Regions from separate parts of the Micromonospora sp. DT44 genome, predicted to be linked through region 2. Evidence: riboswitches for the same ligand, from Rfam matches in the RefSeq annotation. Region 2 holds a riboswitch; the other holds the start of a gene.

Region 1 (13,896 bases), on a different contig from region 2:
CCGGTCCGACCAGGAACAAGGTGTGTTTCCACAGCTTGTGCCGCTTGACCGTGGCCTCCAGGGCGCCGACCGTGCAGGTCACGACCAGCTCGTCGGGCCAGGTGGCCTGGTACGCCACGACGGCCGGGGTGTCCGCCGGGTAGCCGCCGGCCAGCAGCTCGGCCTGCACCTGCCCGGAGCGGGCGGCGGAGAGGAACAGCGCCATCGTGGTGCCGTGTCGGGCGAAGTCGCGGACCCGCTCGCCGGGCGGCATGGGGGTCTTGCCGCCTTCGAGGCGGGTGAGGATCACCGACTGGGCGACCTCGGGCACGGTCAACTCCCGCCCGACGATCGCGGCCACGGCGGTGAACGACGACACCCCGGGGACGATCTCGACGGCCAGGTCGAGCGCCCGGCACAGGTCCAGTTGCTCCTGCACCGCGCCCCACAACGCCGGGTCGCCGGAGTGGATGCGCGCCACGGTCAGCCCCTGCGCGGCGGCGCGCTCGTAGAGCGGCAGCACCCCCTCGATGGGCAGTTGCGACGAGTCGATCACCTCCGCGTCGGGGCGGGCGTGGTCGAGCACGTCGGCGTGCACCAGGCTGGCCGCCCAGATCACGATGTCCGCCGTGGCGATCACGCGGGCGGCCCGCAGGGTCAGCAGGTCCGCCGCTCCCGGGCCGGCGCCGACGAACCACACCTTGCCGTCGCTGGTCACAGTTTTCCTCCTCGGTAGGCGCGCCGGGCGGGGACCAGCAGCGTGGACAGGTAGGGCAGATCGGGCACGGCGTCGTCGACCGGGCCGATCCGTTCGCCGGGCAGGCCCAGTGCACGCCCGAGCACGGCGTCGGAGAGGCGGCCCTGCCGGCGCAGCTCGGCCAACAACTCGGGGTGCCGTCGCCAGCCCTTGTAGACGACCACGGTGCCCGGCCCGGCGAGGGCGTCGGCGAACAGCGCGGGGTCGGCGGTGGCCGGCAGCAGCGTGAGCGGTTCGCGTCCCTCCACGAGCGGGGTGCCGCTGCGCGCGGCCAACTCCTGCATCGCGGTGACGCCGGGCACCGTCGCCACCCGCACGGTGGGGCGCAGGGCCCGCACGCTCTGCGCCAGGTAGCCGAAGGTGGAGTAGACGTTGGGGTCGCCGATGGTCGCGAACGCCAGCGACCCCGCGCCCGCGTCGATCGCCTCGACGACCGTCCGGGCGGCCTCGTCCCAGGCCGCCGTGCGGCGGGCGGTCACCCCGCCCCGGTCGTCGAGGGCGAACGGCAGCCGGCGCAGCCGGTCCGCCGCGACGTACTCCCGGACGGTCGCCTCGGCCCGCCCGGCGTCCGCGCCCGGGGGCGTCGGACCGGTCGTCGCGCTGGTCCCGGCCCGGTCCGCCATCACGGGTACGAAGACCACGTCGGCCTCGCGCAGGACCCGCACCGCCTTGACGGTGAGCAGTTCCGGGTCCCCAGGTCCGACGCCGACGCCGGTCAGCGTGGCGGTCATCGGGCCGCCTCGACCAGCCGGCGGGCCGCCGCGGGGTGCCCGGCCCAGTGGGTGTGCAGGTAGGAGGCGTGCACCCGGCCGTCGACGAAGCCGTGCTCGGTGTCGTTCCAGCGCCACGCCGGCGCCTCGCCGTGCCCCGGGTCGGTGGTGGTGCGGTGGAACTCGTGGCCGCGTACCGGCTCGCCCGTCCGGGCCACCGGTGAGTCGGTGACGGCCACCGCCTCGCGGTAGCCGAGGGTGAGCCGGCCGGTCATCCGGGCGGTCAGGTCCAGCCGGCCGCACATGGGTACGCCGTCCAGGGACCGCCCGAGGTAGAGCAGCCCGGCGCACTCGGCCACGATCGGCCCGTCGAAGTCGGCCAGCTCGGCGCGGAGCGTGCCGTTGCCGGCCAGCGCCTCGGCGTACGCCTCCGGGAAGCCGCCGCCGATCACCACCGCGCGGGTGCCGGCGGGCAGCGACGGGTCGCGCAGCGGATCGACGGTGACGACGTCCGCGCCGGCCGCGACGAGCAGTTCGGCGGTCTCGGCGTACGAGAAGGTGAAGGCCGGACCACCGGCGAGCGCGACACGTGGCCGCCCGACGCCGGCCGGCCCACCGACGGCCTGGACCGGGTCCCAGGCCGGGACGGTCAGCAGCGGCGCGGTCCGGGCCAGGTCGAGGACGGCGTCGAGGTCGACGGTGGCCTCGACCAGTTCGGCGAGGGCGGTGACGATCGCCAGGGACTCGGGGGCCCGCTCGGCGACCGGCACCAGCCCGAGGTGCCGGGCTGGCGCGGCGACCTCGGCGGCGCGGGTGACGGCCCCGAGCACCGGTACGCCCACCTCGGCGAGGGCGTCGCGCAGCAGGCTCTCGTGCCGGGGCGAGCCGACCCGGTTGAGGATCACGCCGCCGATCCGTACGGCGGGGTCGAACGCGGCCATGCCGAGGGTCAGCGCGGCGGCGGAGCGGCCCTGCGCGGTGGTGTCCAGCACCAGCAGCACGGGCGCGTCGACGAGCCGGGCGACGTGCGCCGTGGAGGCGAAGTCGCGGCGACCCACCGCGCCGTCGTGCAGGCCCATGACGCCCTCGATGACGGCGATGTCGGCGGGCGTGGGGACGCTCGCGCCGTGCCGCAGCAGGCCGGTGATCCGCTCGGGCCCGACCAGGAACGGGTCGAGGTTGCGACCGGGCCGGCCGGCGGCGAGGGCGTGGTAGCCGGGGTCGATGTAGTCCGGGCCGACCTTGTGCGGGCTGACCGTGAGGCCGCGTCGACGCAGCGCGGCGAGCAGCCCGGTGGCGACCGTCGTCTTGCCGTGGCCGCTGGCCGGCGCGGCGACCACCACCCGGGGCAGCGACAACGGTTCGGCGGGGGCGGTCACCACTCGATGCCCTTCTGGCCCTTCTGACCGGCGTCCATCGGGTGCTTGACCTTGGTCAGCTCGGCGACCAGATCGGCGGCGGCGACCAGGCGCGGGTCGGCGTCGCGGCCGGTGATGACGACGTGCTGGAAGCCGGGCCGGTCGGCCAGGGTGGCGACCACCTCGTCCACGTCCACCCAGCCCCACTTCATCGGGTAGGTGAACTCGTCCAGCACGTACAGCCCGTACCGCTCGGCGGCCAGGTCCCGCTGGATCTGCCGCCACCCCTCCAGGGCGTCGGCGGCGTGGTCGGCCTCGCCGCCGCGCTGGATCCAGGACCAGCCCTCACCCATCTTGTGCCAGGCCACGGGGGCGCCCTGGCCGGTACGCTCGTGCACCTCGCCGAGGGCGCGGAAGGCGTTCTCCTCCCCCACCCGCCACTTGGCGCTCTTGACGAACTGGAAGACGCCGATCGGCAGGCCGGCCGTCCAGGCCCGCAGCGCCAGCCCGAAGGCGGCCGTCGACTTCCCCTTCATCTGTCCGGTGTGGACGATCAGTAGCGGTCGATTCCGCCGCTGCCGCGTCGTCAACCCGTCAGCGGGCACGTGGCTCGGCTGTCCCTGCGGCATCAGCCCATCCCCCGTCCCGTGTCCATGCGTCCCGCGATCTTGCAGTTTCTGTCGGTCATCTGCGCGTTTCGTCCCTTCATGTCGCCACCGAAAGTGCAAGATCGCGGGGGTGGGTCAGGGTGGTCAGGGCGTGTACGGGGGCACTCAGCTGGGTTGCCAGGCGGGCGGCCAGGTTGAGGCGGATCGGGCCGCTCTCGCAGTCGACGACCACGCAGGGGGCACCCGTCGCCGCGAGGACCGCCGCCGCGCCTGCCGCCCGGTCGAGCGGGCGGGTGCCGGCGGTAGCTCTGCCGTCGGTGACGACGAGGACCAGGGGGCGACGCTTCGGATCGCGCAGGCGCTCCACCCGCAGCAGGTCCGCGGCGGCGAGCAGGCCCTCGGCCAGTGGCGTCCGCCCGCCGGTCGGCAGTTCGGCCAGGCGGGTCGACGCGGCCAGCACCGAGGAGGTGGCCGGCAGCAGCGTCCGCGCGCCGGTGCCCCGGAACGCGATCACCGCGACCTTGTCCCGCCGCTGGTACGCGTCGGTGAGCAGGGCGAGCACCGCGTCCTTCACGGTGACCATCCGCTGCTGGGCGCCCATCGAGCCGCTCGCGTCCACCACGAACAGCACCAGGTTGCCCTCGCGCCCCTCCCGGACCGCCTCCCGCAGGTCCTCCGGGCGCAGCCGCAACGGCCCGGTGAGCCGACCCCGGGCCGCCTGGTGCGGCGCGGCGGCGCGAACCGTCGCCGGCAGGTGCAGCGCGCCCACCCGGCCCGCCGGCACCCGGGCCCCGGTGGTGCGGCCCCGCCCGGTCCGCGCCCGGGAGCGCCGGCCCGGCACCCCGTCACCGACGCCGGGCGCGGTGAGGAGCCGGGCCCGCAGACCACCCCGGGGTACGGCCACCGCTCCGCCGTCCCAGTCCCGATCGTTTCCGGCGTCGCTCGGCCCCACGCCCCCGGGGCGCCGACGACGCGTGCCCTGACCGTCGGCCTGCGAACGGTCGGAGGGCTCGCCCATGCGGGCGTCGGCGGAATGCGGCTCGGGCTCGGTGTCGCGCTCATCCCCGCTGCCACCAGCCCCGTGTTGCTCCGGAGCGTCCACGCCGTTCGCGTCGAGGTCGGCGCCGTCGCGGCCCGGACCCTGCGGTCCGTTCCCATCGACGCGGTGCCCGTCGTCGGAGTCGCCCGCACCGCCCCCACCGCCGCCCGGGCCGCCACCATCGGGACCGTCGGGGCGCGGGCCAGCGGAGCCGCCGTCGTCCGGACGGCCGTCGTCGTCCGGGTCGTCGGGATGGGCGTCCTGGGCCCGTTGCAGCGCCTCGTCGAGGCGCTTCTCGTCCAGCCCCGGCGTGTCGAACGGGTCGCGGCGGCGACGGTGCGGCAGGGCGAGCCGGGCCGCCACCCGGACGTCGTCGCTGGTGACCCGGTCCCGGCCGTGCCAGGCGGCGTGGGCGAGAGCGGTTCGCGCGGTGACGATGTCGGCGCGCATCCCGTCCACATCGAACGCCGCGCACACCTCGGCGATCTGCCGCAGCGCGGCGTCCGGCAGGCGTACCCCGGGAAGCCGGCGGCGGGCGGCGGCCACCTGGGCGGCGATCTCGGCGTCGGCGTCGGCCCAGCGGGCGGCGAACCCGGCCGGGTCGGCGTCGGCGGCGAGCCGACGGCGCACGACCTCGACCCGGATCTCCGGGTCCCGGCTGGCGTTCACCTCCACGGTCAGCCCGAACCGGTCGAGCAGCTGCGGGCGCAGCTCCCCCTCCTCCGGGTTCATCGTGCCGACCAGCAGGAACCGGGCGGCGTGGCTGACCGAGACGCCCTCGCGCTCGACGTGGCTGCGGCCCATCGCCGCCGCGTCCAGCAGCAGGTCGACGAGGTGGTCGTGCAGCAGGTTGACCTCGTCCACGTAGAGCACGCCCCGGTGGGCGGCGGCGAGCAGGCCCGGTTCGAAGGCGCGTACGCCCTCGCCGAGGGCCTTCTCCAGGTCCAGCGACCCGACGACCCGGTCCTCGGCCGCGCCGACGGGCAGTTCGACGAGGCGCGCCGGGCCGGTCTCGGCGGCCGCCCCGACCGGGTGCGGCCCGTCCGGGCAGCCCGGGTCGGGTTCGGCCGGATCACACCCGAAGCGGCAGCCGGCGACCCGCCGTACCGGGGGCAGCAGCGCGGCGAGCGCGCGGACGGCGGTGGACTTCGCGGTCCCCTTCTCACCCCGCACGAGGACCCCGCCGATCGCCGGCGACACGGCGTTGAGCAGCAACGCCAGCCGCATGTCGGCCATGCCGAGCACCGCACTGAACGGGTAAGTCATGCCCGGTCCTCCAAGTCGCCCTCGCTGGCCAGGTACGTGTCGCGCAGGCGCTCCAGGGTGGCCGGCTCGGGCTTGGCCCACAGGCCCCGGTCGGCGGCCTCCAACAGCCGCTCGGTGATGCCGCGCAACGCCCACGGGTTGGACTGCTCCAGGAACTCCCGGGTGGTGTCGTCGAACAGGTAGGCGGCGGCCAGGTGCTCGTACATCCAGTCGTCCACCACACCGGCGGTGGCGTCGTAGCCGAACAGGTAGTCCACCGTGGCCGCCAGCTCGAACGCGCCCTTGTAGCCGTGCCGGCGCATCGCGGCGATCCATTTCGGGTTGACCACCCGGGCCCGGAACACCCGCCGGGTCTCCTCGCCCAGCGTGCGGGTCCGTACGTCGTGCGGCATGGCCGAGTCACCCACGTACGCCTCGGGGGACGTGCCGGTGAGGTGGCGGACCATCGCCACCATCCCGCCGTGGTACTGGAAGTAGTCGTCGGAGTCGACGATGTCGTGCTCGCGGGTGTCCTGGTTCTTCACCGCGACCGAAATCCGCGCGAACGAGCGTTCCATGTCGGCGCGCGCCTCCCGCCCGTCCAGGCCCCGGCCGTACGCGTAGCCGCCCCAGACCGCGTACACCTCGGCCAGGTCGGCGTCGCTGCGCCAGGTCCGGGCGTCGATCAGCGGCAGGAGTCCCGCCCCGTACGCGCCGGGCTTGGAGCCGAAGATGCGGGCGGTGGCCCGCCGCTCGTCGCCGTGCTCGGCGAGGTCGGCGGCGACGTGCGCCCGCAGGTAGTTGTCCTCGTCCGGCTCGTTCAGCGCGGCGACCTGCCGGACGGCGTCGTCGAGCAGCGCCACCACGTGCGGGAACGCGTCGCGGAAGAACCCGGAGATGCGCACGGTGACGTCGACGCGGGGCCGACCCAGCTCGGCCGTCGGCACTACCTCGACACCGGTGACCCGCCGGGACCGCTCGTCCCACACCGGCCGACAGCCCAGCAGCGCGAGCACCTCGGCGATGTCGTCGCCCTGCGTCCGCATGGCGCTGGTGCCCCACACGGTCAACCCCACCGAGCGGGGGTACGCCCCGGTGTCGGCGAGGTGCCGGGCCAGCAGCGAGTCGGCCAGGGCCACGCCGACGTCCCAGGCGTTGCGGCTGGGAATGGCCTTCGGGTCGACGGAGTAGAAGTTCCGGCCGGTGGGCAGCACGTTGACCAGGCCCCGGGTGGGCGAGCCGGACGGGCCGGGCGGCACGAACCGACCGTCGAGCGCGCCGAGGGTGTTGCGCAGCTCGTCGGTGGTGCGCTCCAGCCGGGGCACCAGCTCGGTGGCGGCGAACCGCAGCACCGCGGCGACGTCCGGGATCGGCTGGCCGGCCACCTCGGCGACGACCGCCTCGGCCGTGTCGGCGGTCCAGCCCAGGGTCTCCATGCCGACGACGAGCCGCCGGGCGAGGGCTTCGATCAGGTCGATGGCGTCGGCGGCGGTACCGGCCGGCCCGTCAACCGTGTCGGTCAACGCGGCCGGGAGGGCGACCCGCTGGCCCGGCGTCGCGAGCATGTCCTGTTCGTCGAGGGCGTACGCGGCCGCGAGGGCCTGCCGCAGGCCGGGCAGGGCCTGGGCGCCGCCCCAGATCTGGGGGGCGCGCAGCACCGCGAGGACCAGGTTGACGCGGGGCTCTCCGGTGGGCGCGTCGGCGAGGATGTGCAGCCCGTCGCGGATCTGTACGTCCTTGACCTCGCACAGGTAGCCGTCGAGGTGCAGCACGAAGTCGTCGAAGTCGTCCGCGTCGGGCATCGCCTCGGTGTGCAGGTCGTGGTGCAGCTCGGCGGCGCGGACCAGATCCCAGATCTGCGCCCGCACGGTCGGCACCTTGGCCGGGTCGAGCGCCTGCACGGTGGCGTACTCGTCGAGCAGTTGCTCCAGTTTGGCCAGGTCGCCGTAGGTTTCGGCGCGGGCCATCGGCGGCACCAGGTGGTCGACGACCACGGCGTGCGCCCGCCGCTTGGCCTGGGTGCCCTCGCCGGGGTCGTTGACGATGAACGGGTAGACGAGCGGCAGGTCCGCGAGGACCGCGTCGGGCGCGCAGTCGGCGGCCAGACCGAGGCCCTTGCCGGGCAGCCACTCCAGGGTGCCGTGCTTGCCCAGGTGCACCACGGCGTCCGCGCCGAAGCCGCCGTCCGCGACCGGCGCGGCGAGCCAGCGGTACGCGGCCAGGTAGTGGTGGCTCGGCGGCAGGTCCGGGTCGTGGTAGATGGCGATCGGGTTCTCCCCGAAACCGCGCGGCGGTTGGATCAGCAGCACCACGTTGCCGAAGCGCAGCCCGGCCAGCACGATGTCGCCGCCCTCGGTGTACAACTCGCCGGGCGGCTCGCCCCAGTGCTCCCGCATCCGCTCGCGCAGTTCGGCTGGCACCTGGTCGAACCAGCGCCGGTAGGTCTGCCCCGGTATCCGGGCCTCGGCGGCGGCCAACTGTTCCGGGGTGAGCCACTCCACGTCGTGCCCGCCGGCGGCGATCAGGGCGTGGATCAGCGCGTCACCGTCGGTGGGCGGCGGCGTGTCCCCGAGGTCGTAGCCCGCCTCGGCGAGCGCGGCGAACAGCCGGACCGCCGAGGCCGGGGTGTCCAGCCCGACGGCGTTGCCGACCCGCGAGTGCTTGGTGGGGTACGAGCTGAGCACCACAGCGATCCGCTTGTCGGCGTTCGGCACGTCCCGCAGCCGGGCGTGACGCACCGCGATGCCGGCGACGCGGGCGGCCCGCTCGGGGTCGGCGGCGTACACCGAGAGCCCGTCGGCGTCGACCTGCTTGAACGAGAACGGCACGGTGACGATCCGGCCGTCGAACTCGGGGATGGCCACCTGCATCGCGGCGTCCAACGGGGACAGCCCGGCGTCGCTGGCCGCCCACTGCTCCCGGGTGCTGGTGAGGCAGAGCGCCTGGATGACCGGCACGTCCAGGGCGGCGAGCGCGCCGACGTCCCAGGCGTCCTCGTCGCCGCCGGAGGAGGCGTCCGCCGCGACCGCGCCGCCGGCCGCGAGGACGGTGACCAGCAACGCGTCGCATCGGGCGAACAGCCCGAGCGGGCCGGCGCCGGTGGTCAGCCCGCGCAGCGAGCCGCAGAAGATCGGCAGTGGGTTGCCGCCGGCCGCGCGCACCGCCTCGGCCAGCACATCGACGAACGCGGTGTTGCCGGCCAGGGCGTGCGCCCGGTAGAAGACGATCCCGATGGTGGGACGATCCGGTTCGGTGGGGTGCTCGCCGTACACGCCGTAGGCCGGGGTCGGCGCGGGCGGTGCGAACCCCTCCCCGGTGAGCAGGACCGTGTCGGAGAGGAACCGGGCCAGCTCCCCCAGATTGTCCGGACCACCCTCGACCAGGTACGCGAGGGCCTGGGCGACCACCCCGGACGGCACCGTGGAGACCGCCATCAGCTCCGCGTCCGGCAGCGCCTCGCCGCCGAGGACGACCGTGGGCACGCCGCTGGCGAGCACGGCGGCGAGGCCGTCCGGCCACGCCTGCCGACCGCCGAGCAGGCGTACGACGGCGAGGTCGACCCCGTGGAGCAGGGCGGGCACCTCGTCGGCCGCCACCCGGGCGGGATTGGCGAGCCGGTAGTCGGCGTCGCTGGCGCGGGCGGCCAGCAGGTCGGTATCGGCGGTGGAGAGCAGCAGAATGCGCACGGCAGGCTCCGGACAGTAACGTCGGCGCGCTCGCGAAGGCGGTTCGGCGACGACGTGCGGGTGGGCGCGGGGTTCAGCGGGCACCGCGACCCGGACCGCTCACCGGCGTGGGGCCGGCGGCGACGGGTGGCGTGGTGCGGACCTCAGCGGTGAACGGAGTCGATGCCCATCGCGGCGAGAGCACGGCTGCGGTGCGGGAGACGGCAGCGGCCGTCGATGATGGAGACGCCATGCGTCATCGGGTCCTCCTCGGGTGTCCACGCCCTGGGGTACGTCCCGACGGCCGAAGTATCCTGGCTTCCGGATCGACGCTCTCCCCCGGCCTTCCAGCCGCAGACACACGGCCGTGACTCGCGAGGGGGGATCGCTCCCCGGTGACAGTGGCGGGACCGCGTCGGAATCGCACCGACTTCCTTCACTGCCGTCAGGCCGCGAATGCTGCCACACCTGCCGACCGCCGGTCAACGCGGACCACGGCGTCGACCGGCGACGCTCGCCACATTGACCTGCGGATATATCGGCGCGGAGGGTTGCGTCGTGCCGCAGTGGCGGGCAGCCGAACTGGTTCGTCGACGGCGCGGTGATCCCACGGCGGGGCAGTGTGTGTACGGGCCCTTTGGAGCTGATGTCATAGACGATTCGCCCCGCGGGAGGGGGTCATGGACGCCCAGCCGGCGACGTGACGTTCCGGGTGGGCCCGGCCCCAGGTCCGTATCCGTTCCGGACGCCGGCGGGCGCCAAGGAGCGGACACGTGATCGGCCTGGGTCACTCTCGCTGAGAGGGGCGCGGCCGGCGGGTCATCGACAGCCAGCCGAGGAAACGCGCGTGCATCAGGGCAAGGTCGGGGCGCCCGCCGAGACCATACAAGTCGTGGATGGCCTCGTTCATGCAGGACGTCAGGTAGAGGGCCAGGCGCCAGCGAGTGGCCGTAGAACTCGGCGACGAGATCGAGTTGCGCGCGGGAACATGGCCACGCGGCGGCGCAGTTGCGGCACAACCACGCGGGACGCGTGGGCAGGTGCGGGCGGGACCGTGGGCTCACACCCCTGACCCTGCTCACCACGACCACCGCGATCCATCACAGTGGGTGATTCCTCGATGGATAACTTTCATCCGCCGACCGGATGTCCTGCCGGCATGCCGTTCCGCTACTGGATAAGCTGGCCCTCGGCCCTCGGCCCTCGGGCAGGAAGGGAGCCAGCCGTGAGCGTCCGCACAACTGCCGCGCTCACCACTGACGACCTGCTCTGGGACAGCACCGACATGCTCGATGCCTTGGCCGCTCGCGACGTCGCTCAGGTATTCCGCCTCGTCCAGCGAGCCACCCGCGCCAGCCAAACCACTCTCGGCGTCGCCACCGGCCTCAGCCAGGCTCAGATCAGCGAGATCACCAGCGGTGCCCGCCGGGTCAGCAGCATTGATGTCCTCACCCGCATCTGCACCGGCTTGTCCATGCCACGCCACGCACGCATGGCGCTTCTCCTCGGCGAACGCGAGCCGGCCACTGACCTCGCCGGACACCAGGTCAGCACGGCAGGACGGGACCGCTGTGCTGATGTCCGCGCGATTTATTCCAGCCGATCAGATTTCATGGCGGAGCTGCCCCCGCGAGCCCTTTTCGACCATGCCACGGACATCCGAGCGTCCGGCCTGTCACTCAACCTCATCTGTCAGCAGTACGGCGACAATCGCCTCCTGAAACTCCTCGCCGCCGGCACCCGCCTCCGTTGCCTGTTCCTTGACCCGGCCGGCGAGGTGATCAGGCGGCAGGAGCGGGAGGACGACTATCCAGACGGACACCTCAGCGCGCTCACCGAACTCAACATCCAGAACCTGGCTCGCCGCATTCGTGACCGGCTCCCCGCGGATGCCCGAGACAACCTCGCCATCGGCGTCTACGACGAGTCCATTCGCGCCAACGTCCTCTTGATCGATGGTCGCCTCTGCGTTGTCCAGCACTACCTACCGCAGATGCGCGGGGTGGACTGCCCGACGCTGGTCATCGAGCGCAGCGCCAGCCCCTCCGGTCTCTATCCGATATTCGATGAGATGTTCACCTCGCTGTGGGAGCGCAGCCGCCAGCTATGACCGACTACGCGCACCTCCTCCCTCTCGCACAGGAGGCCGTTGACCTGGCACACGACCTGATGCGGAAGCTTCAGCCCGGTGCTTTGACGTTCAAGGGTGACCGCGACATGGCCTCGGACGTGGATTACGCCATCGAGCGAGCGGTCCGCGAGCACCTGGCCGCCAAGGCGCCTGACATCGGTTTCCTCGGCGAGGAGTACGGCAGCAGCGGCGACACCAGCGCACTGACCTGGGCGCTCGATCCAGTCGACGGCACCGTGAACTTCATCCACGGCTCGCCCCTGTGCGCGATCTCTCTCGGCCTCATCCACCGCACACACGCCGTCCTTGGTGTCATCGACCTCCCGTTCCTCGGTAGCCGCTACCACGCCGTGCAGGGGCACGGCGCCTACGCCGACAACCGACGCATCCGCGCCAGCCAGATCACCGATCTCCGGGACGCCGTCGTCGCCATCGGCGACTATGCGGTCGGTGCCGAGGCCAGCCGGAAGAACACCGAGCGGCTTGCCATCACCGAGCAACTCACCCGGCACGTCCAACGGATACGCATGCACGGGTCAGCCGCAATCGACCTCGTCTGGTTGGCTCACGGCCGGATCGACGCGTTCGTCATGCTCAACAACAACCCGTGGGACACCGTCGCGGGCGTCGTCATCGCCAGAGAGGCTGGCGCGCTGGTGGTCGACATCGACGGCACGCCCCACGACGTGAACGCTGCCGCCACGATCGGTGGGGGCAAGCTGATCCTTCCACCCGTCCTCACGCTCATCCAGCGATCACTCACACAGGCGAAACCCGCTTGAGCCCGCTCACGGCCGGACCGGCTCAGCGGGCGCGGCGCTCCGGGTGTGCCCGGTTCCACACCCGCATCCGCTCCGGATAGCCGGTGCGGGCCGCCTCGTACAGCGGCACCGCGTGCTTGCGGGCGATGTCGCCCGCCGCCCGGGGTGTGCCGGTGCGGCGACGGATCCACTCCCCGTCGTGGGCGATCGCGACCACGGTGGTGTCGGTGGCGGTGGTCTCCGGTTCCAGGTAGAACTCCACACCCCGCCGACTGGTGACGAACGCCTCCAGCGCGGCGAGGTCCTCCCGGGTGGCCTCACGGTCCAGCTTCGTCGGGGTCGCCTCGCCGCGGCGAGACCGCCGGTTGAACCAGCCCATGCCCAGCCCCTCTCCTTCGACACCACTCCCAGTTCAGCACCGATTCCTGGCAATCGGCTGCACGACGGGTGGGAGAAATCTGACTCCGCCGGGGCGGAACCCGACGCGCGCGGGTGGTGTCATCAGTGCGAGTCCGACCGGAGGTTCCCCTGGACGACGACGTGCTCGTCACCCGCGCCCGAGCCGGTGACCTGGAGGCGTACGACCTCCTGGTCGCCCGGCACACCGCGTCCGCGTACCGGACGGCGGTGCTGCTCGGGGCCGGTTCGGACTCCGAGGACGTCGTCCAGGAGGCGTTCGTGAAGGGCTACCGCAAGCTGTCCCGTTACCGGGGAGAGTCGTCCTTCCGCTCCTGGTTGCTCGCGATCGTCGCGAACGAGACCCGCAACCTGCACCGGTCCCGCACGCGCCGGGACGGCCTGGTCCTGCGGGCGGCGGCGAACCCCCCGCCCGAGGTCACCGGGGATGACGCCGTCGACGCCGTCCTGGCCGGCGAGCGTCGGGCCGCGCTGGTGGCGGCCCTGCGGCAGCTGCCGGTACGCGACCGTGAGGTGATCGTCTGCCGGTTCTTCCTCGATCTCGGCGAGCAGGAGACGGGCGTCATGCTCAGCTGGCCCCGGGGAACGGTGAAGTCGCGTACCTCACGGGCACTGGCGAAGCTGCGCGCCCTGCTCGCCGACGAGGAGGTGCGTCATGGATGACCTCGCCCGGGACGACCTGGAAGCGGAGCTGCGTGACCTCGGCGGCTGGCTGGACACGCCCGCCGCGCCGGACGTGAGCGCACGGGTGCGCGACCGGCTCGTCGGCGACGTACGCGGGCGACGTCGGTGGCGCTCGCTGGCCGCGGCAGCGCTCGTTGCCCTGCTGGTCGCGGCGCTGCCGCCGGCGCGTGCGGCCGTCGCCGACGCGGTCGGCGAGGTGCTGCGCTTCGCCGGCGTCGGCATCGTCACGTCGTCCACGCCGTCGCCGCCCGAGGACGAGCCGTCACCCCTGCCGTCGCTGCGGATGGTGGGGCTCGACGAGGCGCGGCGGGCGGTACGCTTCCCGATCCGGGTGCCGGTCGCGCTCGGCCCGCCCGAGCGGGTGTCGGTCGCCGACCCCGACGGCGCCGGCGCGTACCGGGTCGCGACGCTGCTGTACGAGGGCGGCGCGGTGCGTCTCGACGCGTTCGACGGTCGCCTCGACCTGACCTTCCACAAGCGGACCAGCCGGCCGGGTGCGGAGTGGACGCAGGTCGACGGCGACTTCGCCGTGTGGGTCGACG
Region 2 (5,398 bases):
AGCTGGACCCCTCGTCACCCGTACGCCGGGGCTGCGTCCAGCCGGAGCCGCCACCGTGGTCCCTGGCCGGTGAGTCGGACGATCGCCAGCGGCGCGACGTCGAACTGCCGGTACGTCGCCAGCGGCAGATCCAGGGCGTGCACGAGCGCCACCCGGATCACCAGCGGGTGCGTGACGGCGGTGACCCGTCGGCCGACGTCGCGTTGCGCGTCCAGCCACCGACCGACGCGCTGGCGCACCGCGACGATCGACTCACCGCCGTGCGGCGCGGCGTCCGGCGTGGACAGCCACTCGCGTAGCGCGTCCGGCCGCTCCGCCGCGATCTCCGCGAGGGGTCGGCCCGACCAGTCGCCGTAGTCACAGTCGGCCAGGGCCGCCTCGATGGTGGGCGCGAGCCCGAGAACCTCGGCGGTCTCGACGGCCGCCGCCGCGGGGCTGGACAGGCACGCCACCGGGTCGCCTTCGCGACGGCCCGCACCAGCGGGGGACTGGGCGAGGGCGGCACGCCGGCCGCCCTCGTCCAGGCTGTCGTTCCCGCCGAACCGGGCCTGCCGCAGGGCGGCGGTGTGACCGTGGGCGACCAGCCGCAGGCTGGTGGCGCTCACCCGGCCAGTCGTGCGTCGGCGACCGTGCGCTGGCGGTGCATCAGGGCGGCGAAGAGCAGGCCGATCCCGGTCCACAGCACCATCTGGGTGCCGAGCGAGGCGAGTCGGAAGCTCCACAGCAGCGTCGCGGGGAAGTCGCCGGGGACCTCCTGGAACGACGGCAGCACCACATAGGACACGACGGTGACCAGCAGGAAACCGCCGACCGCAGCGCTGGCCCGCAGCCACACCGGCGCGTGCTCACCCACCGACCGGTAGCCGAGCGAACCGGACCAGACCGCGACCAGGCCGAGTACCACCATCAGCAGGTAGGTGACCGTGCGCTGGTTGATGGTGGACGGGTCGCCGACGGCCGGCGGATTCGGCGGGTACTTGAGGAACGGCACGATCACCGCGCCGAGTAGCGCACCGCCGGCCAGCAACAGCCCGGACCGCCCGTCGTCTGCGGTCCGCCGACGACGGCCCAGCAGGACGTACGCGCTGGCCAGCAGGCCGCCCATGGCGGCGCCGAAGAGGCCGGTGGCCAGGAACAGGCCGCCGCGTTGGGCGTTGCGGCCGACCAGGGCCTCCTCGCCGTGCTGGTGCCCGTCGGCGGTGGCCTCGGCGTGCTGGTGCCCGTCGGCGGCGGGCTCAGCCTGGGTGGCCGCCTCCTCGATGGCGATGGCCGCCTCGACGTGTGGTTCGCCGACGACGAAGGCGAACGTCCCGGCCAGCAGGCCGGCCACCAGGCCGGCGAGGAGCCCGCGCAGCAGGACCGTGACGAACGTGGGTGCGGTGCCGGTGCCGGTCAGTGGCACGGGACACCGAGCAGGTGCCGGCCGTCGTGCATCAGCTCGTGCAGGTACATCCCGCTGCGCGAGACCGCCCCCTGGTCAAAGGCGACGAGGTAGGTCAGCAGGGCGAGCACGGCGACGGTGGCCAGGACGGTCCACAGGAGACGGGTCGGGACAGCGGGGTGCGCCAGCGGCTGGCTGGAAGTGGAGCTGGACATGCGTGAACGAACCTCCTCGGGGATGACGCGTCCCCATCGCAAGGCTGCGGACGACCGAGCGTCCTGGCTCGCGCCCCCCGGGCTGGGGGCCGCTCACAGTGGCGCGACCGCGCCGGATTCTCACCGGCTTCCCTCGCGTCGCCGCAGATAGTGGGTCGACCGTATCGGTGCCGGTTCGCCTCGGTCAAGCCGTTGGCGACGGTCGGGGCGTCACCGCCCCGTCGGCCGGCTCCGAGCCGATCGACGAGGGTCGTCATCGTCGACCGCGACACGCCGAACCCGACATGTGGGGTGTGACAAACGAGCTCGCCCCTATATATGGTGTCGACCGCAGCTGGTTCGGCCACTCCTGGCGAGTGTTCGAGGCAAGAGGGAACCCGGTGGAAGTCCGGGACTGTCCCGCAGCGGTGAGTGGGAACGACCGCCGTCATCAGCACTGGGCCACCGGCCTGGGAAGCGACGGCCAGTAGGTGACCGGGCAGGCCCGGTCGCGCCCGCGAGTCCGAAGACCTGCCAGCGCACCGCGCACCCGAACCTCGGGTGCGCGGCGGTCCGAGGCCGCGTGGAACGGCTGACGCCACCTGACCCACGCTCGCGCTGGCGTGGCGTCGACGGCGTCCGTCTCCCCGCGTCCGAGGGCCCTTGAGGTCTCGAACTCCCGAGGAGTGAGTGGTGACAGTCACCCAGGTGGTCCCGGTCAGCGGCGAGGCCGCGCGGCGGACCCCGATGCAGGTGCGCAAGCGCGACGGCGGCACCGAACCCGTGGACGTGAACAAGATTGTCCGGGCGGTCGAGCGGTGGGCCGACGATCTCACCGACGTCGACCCGATGCGGGTGGCCACCCGCACGATCAGCGGCCTGTACGACGGCGCGACGACCGCCGAACTGGACCGGCTCTCCATCCAGACCGCCGCCGAGATGATCGGTACGGAGCCGCAGTACTCGCGCCTGGCCGCGCGGCTGTTGGCCGGCTACGTCGACAAGGAGGTGCGGCGCCAGGGCATCACCTCGTTCAGCGCGGCGATCCGGGCCGGCCACGCCGAGGGTCTGATCGGTGACGAGACCGCCGCGTTCGTCGCCGCGCACGCGAAGACGTTCGACGACGCCGTCGACGCCGACGGCGACCGTCGCTTCGAGTACTTCGGCCTGCGCACCGTCTACGACCGGTACCTGCTGCGTCACCCCACCTCAAGGCTGGTGCTGGAGACCCCGCAGTACTGGCTGCTGCGGGTGGCCTGCGGCCTGTCCCGTACGCCAGACGAGGCGGTCGACTTCTACCGGCTGATGTCCAGTCTCGCCTATCTGCCCAGCTCGCCGACCCTGTTCAACTCCGGCACCCGACACACCCAGATGTCCTCGTGCTATCTCGTGGACTCGCCGCGCGACGAACTGGACTCGATCTACGCGCGCTACGCCCAGGTCGCCAACCTGTCCAAGTTCGCCGGTGGCATCGGCATTGCGTTCTCCCGGATCCGGTCCCGCGGCGCGCTGATCCGGGGCACGAACGGGCAGTCCAACGGCATCGTGCCGTTCCTGCGCACACTGGACGCGAGCGTCGCGGCGGTCAACCAGGGCGGGCGGCGCAAGGGCGCGGCCTGCGTCTACCTGGAGCCGTGGCACCCGGACATCGAGGAGTTCCTCCAGCTACGGGACAACACGGGCGAGGACGCCCGTCGTACGCACAATCTCAACCTGGCCAACTGGGTCCCGGACGAGTTCATGCGCCGGGTCGAGGCCGACGAGATGTGGTCGCTGTTCGACCCCGACGAGGTGCCCGAACTGCCCGACCTGTGGGGCGAGCGGTTCGACGCCGCGTACCGGGCCGCCGAGGCGCAGGGCCGCTACGTGCGGCAGCTGCCGGCCCGCGAGCTGTACGGGAAGATGATGCGGACCCTGGCCCAGACCGGCAACGGCTGGATGACCTTCAAGGACGCCGCCAACCGGTTGTGCAACCAGACGGCCGAGCCGGGGAACGTGGTGCACCTCTCCAACCTCTGCACCGAGATCATCGAGGTGTCCAGCGACGACGAGACCGCCGTGTGCAACCTCGGCTCGGTGAACGTCGCCGCCCATCTGACCGATGACGGCATCGACTGGGAACGGCTGCGCGCCACGGTCCGGACGGCGGTGACGTTCCTCGACCGGGTCATCGACATCAACTACTACCCGACCCCGCAGGCGGCGGCGAGCAACCCCCGCTGGCGGCCGGTCGGGCTCGGGCTGATGGGGTTGCAGGACGTGTTCTTCGCGCTGCGGCTGCCGTTCGACGCGCCGGCCGCGCGGGAGCTGTCCACGCGGATCAGCGAGGAGCTGTACCTGACCGCGCTGGAGACCTCCGCCGACCTGGCCCGCGAGTTCGGCGCCCACCCGGCGTTCGCGCAGACCCGGGCCGCCCGGGGCCAGCTCCAACCCGACCTCTGGGGCGTTGAGGGTACCCAGACCGCGCGCTGGAGCGCGCTGCGTCAGCAGGTGCGGGAGTACGGGCTGCGCAACTCGCTGCTGGTGGCGGTCGCGCCCACCGCGACGATCGCGTCGATCGCCGGCTGCTACGAGTGCGTCGAGCCGCAGGTGTCCAACCTGTTCAAGCGCGAGACGCTCTCGGGGGAGTTCCTCCAGGTCAACACCGCTCTTGTCCGCGAGTTGAAGGCCCGCGGCCTGTGGACGGAGCAGATCCGGTCGGCGATCAAGCGGGCCGAGGGCTCGGTGCAGTCCGTCGTGGAGCTGCCGGCCGACGTGCGGGAGCTGTTCCGTACCGCGTGGGAGCTGCCGCAGCGTGCGCTGATCGATCTGGCCGCCGCCCGCGCGCCGTTCATCGACCAGTCCCAGTCGCTGAACCTGTTCCTGGCCTCGCCCACCATCGGCAAGCTCTCCTCGATGTACCTGTACGCCTGGAAGACCGGTCTGAAGACCACCTACTACCTGCGGTCCCGGCCGGCCACCCGGATCCAGCAGGCCACCGTCAGCGCGGTGACGCCCGTTGTCCCCGTCGCGGTCGATGCCGACGCGTTGGCCTGCTCGCTGGAGAACCCCGAGTCGTGTGAGGCGTGCCAGTGACCGTCGCCGACACCACCACCGACAGCACCATCGACGCGAGGACCACGCACATGCTGCTCGACCCCGGGATGGACCTGACTCTCCGTCCGATGCGCTACCCGCACTTCTTCGACCGGTTCCGGGACGCCATCCGCAACACCTGGACGGTCGAGGAGGTCGACCTGCACACCGACCTCGCCGACCTGGACCGTCTGTCGCCGGCCGAGCGGCACCTGGTCAGCCGCCTCGTCGCGTTCTTCGCCACCGGCGACACGATCGTCGCCAACAACCTCGTGCTCAACCTGTACCAGCACGTCAACAGTCCCGAAGGTCGGCTCTACCTGTCCCGGCAACTCTTCGAGGAGGCCGTACACGTCCAGTTCTACCTGAACCTGCTCGACACGTACGTGCCCGACGAGACCGAGCGGTTCGAGGCCTTCGCCGCCATCGAGAACATCCCGTCGATCCGTCGCAAGGCCGAGTTCTGCTTCCGCTGGATCGACTCGCTGGGCGACCTGCCGGAGCTGCGTACCCGCGAGGACCGGCGGACCTTCCTGCTCAACCTGATCTGCTTCGCGGCCTGCATCGAGGGGTTGTTCTTCTACGGCGCGTTCGCGTACGTCTACTTCCTGCGTTCCCGTGGCCTGCTGCACGGGCTGGCGTCGGGGACCAACTGGGTGTTCCGCGACGAGTCCATGCACATGGCGTTCGCGTTCGACGTCGTCGACACCGTACGCGCCGAGGAGCCGGATCTGTTCGACGACGACCT

What was found. Region 2 has a riboswitch for cobalamin ahead of ACLQ25_RS09075 (CbtB domain-containing protein). Riboswitches for the same ligand answer to the same signal wherever they lie in the genome.
Region 1: linked by a shared signal. The riboswitch ahead of cobN (cobaltochelatase subunit CobN) and the one ahead of ACLQ25_RS09075 (CbtB domain-containing protein) in region 2 are both predicted to bind cobalamin.

The regions. Positions count from the first base shown of each region.
Region 1 covers NZ_JBNCKS010000006.1:235-14,130, reverse strand. The annotation lists gene cobM (precorrin-4 C(11)-methyltransferase) at 1-697, opposite strand, end outside; gene cobI (precorrin-2 C(20)-methyltransferase) at 694-1,467, opposite strand; gene ACLQ25_RS04935 (cobyrinate a,c-diamide synthase) at 1,464-2,825, opposite strand; gene cobO (cob(I)yrinic acid a,c-diamide adenosyltransferase) at 2,822-3,433, opposite strand; gene ACLQ25_RS04925 (magnesium chelatase subunit D family protein) at 3,510-5,717, opposite strand; gene cobN (cobaltochelatase subunit CobN) at 5,714-9,382, opposite strand; cobalamin riboswitch at 9,647-9,823, opposite strand; gene ACLQ25_RS04915 (DUF5919 domain-containing protein) at 10,587-11,471, shown strand; gene ACLQ25_RS04910 (inositol monophosphatase family protein) at 11,468-12,274, shown strand; gene ACLQ25_RS04905 (hypothetical protein) at 12,297-12,632, opposite strand; gene ACLQ25_RS04900 (RNA polymerase sigma factor) at 12,758-13,333, shown strand; gene ACLQ25_RS04895 (hypothetical protein) at 13,326-13,896, shown strand, end outside.
Region 2 covers NZ_JBNCKS010000011.1:134,883-140,280, forward strand. The annotation lists gene ACLQ25_RS09065 (histidine phosphatase family protein) at 15-605, opposite strand; gene ACLQ25_RS09070 (CbtA family protein) at 602-1,402, opposite strand; gene ACLQ25_RS09075 (CbtB domain-containing protein) at 1,393-1,596, opposite strand; cobalamin riboswitch at 1,632-1,771, opposite strand; cobalamin riboswitch at 1,915-2,128, shown strand; gene ACLQ25_RS09080 (ribonucleoside-diphosphate reductase subunit alpha) at 2,323-4,650, shown strand; gene ACLQ25_RS09085 (ribonucleotide-diphosphate reductase subunit beta) at 4,701-5,398, shown strand, end outside.